One region of the Bradyrhizobium sp. CCBAU 53421 genome, then DNA from elsewhere that is predicted to be linked to it. Evidence: riboswitches for the same ligand, from Rfam matches in the RefSeq annotation. Region 1 holds a riboswitch; the other holds the start of a gene.
What was found. A riboswitch is a leader RNA that binds a small molecule or an ion and turns the genes downstream of it on or off. The one in region 1 is predicted to bind glycine.
Positions count from the first base shown of each region.

Region 2: linked by a shared signal. The riboswitch ahead of XH92_RS08025 (D-amino acid dehydrogenase) and the one ahead of XH92_RS43420 (FAD-dependent oxidoreductase) in region 1 are both predicted to bind glycine.

Region 1 is NZ_CP030047.1:7,897,566-7,900,037, reverse strand. It holds gene XH92_RS36755 (pyridoxal-phosphate dependent enzyme) at 1-172, opposite strand, end outside; glycine riboswitch at 438-543, shown strand; gene XH92_RS43420 (FAD-dependent oxidoreductase) at 841-1,215, shown strand; partial or broken gene XH92_RS36745 (FAD-dependent oxidoreductase) at 1,230-1,813, shown strand; gene XH92_RS36740 (short-chain fatty acyl-CoA regulator family protein) at 1,911-2,472, opposite strand, start outside.
Region 2 is NZ_CP030047.1:1,700,937-1,703,408, forward strand. It holds gene XH92_RS08020 (amidohydrolase family protein) at 1-856, shown strand, start outside; glycine riboswitch at 903-1,005, shown strand; gene XH92_RS08025 (D-amino acid dehydrogenase) at 1,152-2,429, shown strand.

The sequences.
Region 1 (2,472 bases):
TCGAAAGGACGTATCGATCCAGGCGAAAATACTCAAACCCGATCTCCAGCGGGTACTGGTACGACCCGTCTAGGCTCTCGACGCCCCGCAGCTTCGGGGGGAATAGCGCAAACGAGCCCTTGTCAGGACCCAGCGAGAGCTGGGCGGTGGCGAGAGATTTTTCTACGGCCATTCTCTCAACTTCGCTCCCGTTCATTTGCACCGCTCGCAAAACGAGCGATATTTCTGCTGTTGACATACTAGGTATACCGTCTTCGTGGAAGCCAGTCAATTGGCGGCCGGTCGTTGAACCGTTTCAAACTGAAGCAGTCTGGAGTGTTGAAATACTGAGTATACTTTAATAGGCTTGAATTGAATGCGGTTAATTGTGGCGAGTTTGCTCGGCGCGGCGCCGACGGACCAACGACCCCGGAAACTCTCAGGCAAAAGAACGCTCACATTTCGACTCTGAAAAGCAGGACTTCAGTCCTGTGCCGATGGTGAAAGTCGCCGCTTGGATGACGGCTGCGATGAAGCTCTCAGGCCAATGACAGAGGTGATGCCAGATGGCCCGCGTGTCGCGGGCAGGAGCACCAACGACCCAATCTCATCATGGCCATATCGCCGTCATCGGCGCGGGCGTAACCAGAATCACCACAGCCTATAACTTGCTCAAGCGGGGCTGCCGGATGACCGTTTTCGACCGCCACCCTATGCGGCAATGGAAACGTCCTTCTTCCAGCCTCAAATGCCGAGGTTTGGAATAGTTGGGCGACGGTGCTCAAAGGCATCAGGTGGATATTCACGCCCGGCGCGCCACTTCTGATTAATCCGACGCCGTCCTGGCACAAGCTCTCCTGGATGACCCAATTCGTCGCTTCGATCCCGAAATACGAAGAGAGCACCGTCACAACCGTACGGCTGGCAATCGAGTCGCGCGACCGCCTGAGACGAATGGCGCAGGACGAGGACATCGACTTCGATTGCGAAAACCGCTGCATCTTGCACTTCTATCACAGCAAGGCGGAATTTGAAGCCGCGGCGTATGTTTCGGCATTGCTCGCCAAAGAAGGGCTCGAGCGGCGTGCTGTATCCCCTGAAGATATCCGGTCAATCGAGCCGGCCCTGCGCGGGACATTCCATGGCGGCTTCTACACCGCTTCCGACTTCAGGGGCGACATCCACAAGTTCACGACGGGACCGGCTCTTATCTGTGGCCGCCTTGTGCGACGCTGAACTTCTCCACCGATGTGCTCTCGATCGCGCTCGACAAGGGCACGAACATCCAGCTGAAGTGTAAGTCGACCGAAAATCACGACAGTGATGCTGGGATTTCCGATTTTGATGGCATCGTGGTTTGCGGCGGTGTCGGTTCTCGCCGCATCGCCGCCAATCTTGGTGATCGGGTGAATGTCTATCCCGTGAGGGGATATTCAATCACCGTGCACTTGCCTGACGGCTCGGATCAGCGGGCCGCGCCATGGACAAGTCTGCTGGATGACCGCGCAAAGATCGTGACCAGTCGTCTTGGCTCCGGACGTTTCCGCGTCGCCGGGACAGCCGAGTTCAACGGCACCAACAAGGAATAAGAGCAGCGCGCATCGAACCACTGATCGCGTGGTGCCGCAGGCACTTTCCCGGCATGAGCACGCGCAACGTCGTGCCCTGGGTGGGCCTGCGGCCGATGATGCCGGACATTCTCCCGTGCGTCATGAGAGGCCGCGATCCGCGCGTCTTCTACAACACCGGCCACGGCCATCTGGGCTGGACGCTTTCGGCGGTGACGGCCGATGCCGTTGCGGCACTCGTCACGGCAAGAGGGAATGCCGCCTAAGGTTGTCGGTGAGATGTCGAAAACCGGGGCCAATCCCGCAGCTTCAGCTTGCGAGCTCAAGTTTCGGGCCCTGTTCAGGTGCACACTCGGCGCGTCTTTAGCGTTGACGTGGCCTGGTCTCGATCCGGTACGGCACCAGACCCCGTTCCGCGGTGCCGACGTCCAAAGGGCGTCCAATGGGTGGCAGAGCGCGATGGCGGCAATCGGTGCGCTCACAGGCGCGGCAGCCCGGCCCGATCGGATCGGCTGCCTCGATATCCTCCAGGTCCAGTCCCTTTGAATAGACCACCTGGTCGGCATGGGCGATCTCGCAACCCAATCCGACCGCAACCGCACGTGGACGGCTCAAATAAGAGCCGCCGGATAGGCTCACCGTGCGTGCGATGCACAAATAGGTCGTACCGTCGGCCGTAGCTGCAAGTTGAACCATAATGCGACCGGGTTGAGAGAACGACTGATGCACATTCCACAATGGACAGGGGCCGCCGAAACGCGCGAATTGAAAGCGAGTTGCGCTGCTTCGCTTCAGGACATTGCCGGCGATATCGATCTTTAGGAAGTAGAACGGAATTCCAGGTGAGGTTCTGCGCTGCAGGGTGCTTAGGCGATGACATACCTGCTCGAAGCTCGTTCCAAAACGCAGCTGCAGCCGCTCAATA
Region 2 (2,472 bases), 3.1 Mb from region 1:
CAACGGCGCCCTCGACGGCCGTGCCCGTTGCTGGGTCAATATCGAAGGCAAGGAGCCATGTAGTCTCGAGCTCCACGTTGGAGCGGTGAAACTGGCCGAGAGGTTGGGTGTCGGTACTACCTATCATCTCGCCACCTCGATCGAGGAGGCGAAGGTCTGCGAGAAGAAATATGGCTGCTGGCCCATCACTCGCATCGACCGGGCCGGTGGCATCGGAAAGAACCTGGTCATCGCACATGGCGCGGCCGTATCCGATGAAGAGGTTCGCCTGCTTGCCGAACGTGGTGCCAGCGTCGCGTTCTGTCCGTGCTCCTCGTTCAAACTTGGCAAGGGCGCGACTGCCATTGGCAAGTATCCGGAGATGGTAAAGGCTGGCGTGAAGGTCGGCCTCGGCACTGACGGCGTATCGGCCGCTGGCAATATGAATCTGATGCGGCAGATGCTGATCGTCGCCGGGATGTTCAAGGACGCGCGCTTGCAGCCGGATATCTTCACCGCACGGCAAGCCCTGCGTGCGGCGACCATCGAGGGCGCAAGGGCGCTGATGTGGGACGACGAGATCGGCTCGCTGGAGGTCGGCAAGAAAGCTGATTTCATTCTTTTCGACCTGGACCACGTCGAATGGACTCCGTTCTACGATCCGCTGCAAGCGTTGGTATTCTCCGCGTCAACCGCTTCGATCACGCAGACCTGGGTAGATGGCAAGGTGTCATTTGCCGACGGCAAGGTGCTGGGCGTCGACGAGTCGGAGATTCGGCGCAAGGCTCGACAACTTGCTGCTACTGCGGTCGAACGCGCTGGTTTGCATGACGAGGCGGTCGAGACGACCACGACCCTTTACGACGTCGGTAATTGACGTGCCTGGACTGGTTGCGGAGGCGTAAGAAGAACTATCGCGTTCAACAGGCTGCATGGGAGAGATCGGCCGCCGTCGCGACGGTGTTGGCCGGCGCCGAAGGAGCAACCCCCAGGAAACTCTCGGGCAAAAGTGACCATGCAGCTGAACGATCTGGAGAGCGGCACTCCGAGTGCCCACCGAAGGGGACCGCCGTACCGGCCGAGCCGTCGCGGTTAATCTCTCAGGTACAGTGACAGATTGGGGACAACCCGCGGGCCGCGGCCCGCTCCCAACTTTGATCGCGGAGAGTGAAATGCCACATGTTGTCGTCATCGGCGCCGGTATCACCGGCGTCACCACCGCCTATGCCCTTCTCAATCGCGGCTATTCCGTCACGGTGATCGAGCGTCAGCGTTACGCGGGCATGGAGACATCGTTCGCCAATGGGGGCCAACTTTCCGCGAGCAATGCGGAGGTCTGGAACTCCTGGTCGACGATTCTCAAGGGCATGAAGTGGATGTTGAAGCGTGATGCACCGCTCCTCATGAGCCCAACTCCGACCTGGCACAAGTGCCTCTGGCTTGGCGAATTCATCTTCAACATCAAGAACTACCGTGACAACACGCTGGAGATCACACGGCTCGCTATCGCCGCGCGCAAGCATCTCTTCGCCATCGCCGAACGCGAGAGCATTGAATTTGACCACGAGCGTCGTGGCATTCTCCACATCTATCGAGACAAGCAGAGTTTCGAACACGCGCTGAAGGTCAATGCCATTCTGGTGGAGGGAGGACTGGACCGTCGTCCAGTGACGGCCGCAGAGGTGAAGTCGATCGAGCCGACGCTGCATGGTGACTTCTTCGGAGGCTTCTTCACCCCGTCGGATTCCACCGGTGACATCCACAAGTTCGTTTCCGGTCTCGCCAGGGCGTGCGAGAGGCGAGGCGCGCGCTTCGTTCTTGACGCCACGGTGAGGCGGATCGCTCGGGATGGAGCCTGCCGCATCCAATATTCGCGTGAGACGCCTTCAGGGGTAACTCATGTCGATGAGATCGATGCCGACAGCGTCGTTGTATGCGCCGGCTCCGCGAGCCGCGACCTCGCGGCGATGCTCGGCGACCGCCTCAACGTCTATCCCGTAAAGGGCTATTCGATCACCGTGCACCTCGACGACGAGCGGAGTCAGAAAGCGGCGCCTTGGGTCAGTCTGCTCGATGACGCCGCCAAGATCGTCACCAGCCGATTGGGCGCCGGGCGCTTTCGCGTCGCGGGAACGGCAGAGTTCAACGGCATGAACCGCGACATACGCCAGGATCGCATTCGGCCGTTGGTCGACTGGACGCGAACGCTGTTTCCCTCCGTCGACACCAGCCGGGTCGTGCCTTGGGCCGGGTTGCGTCCGATGATGCCGAACATGATGCCGCGGGTTGGTAGGGGCAGGATGCCGGGCGTCTTCTACAACACCGGCCACGGCCACCTGGGCTGGACACTTTCGGCGGCAACCGCGGAGATGGTTGCCGAGTGCCTTGCCAGTGAATTCGGGACCGGCAGCAATGAAAGGCTCCGGCTGGAAACGAAGCGAGCGACCTAACACGGATCTCGGTTTTGTCGTGCAAAATGGCCGACCCCTTCGT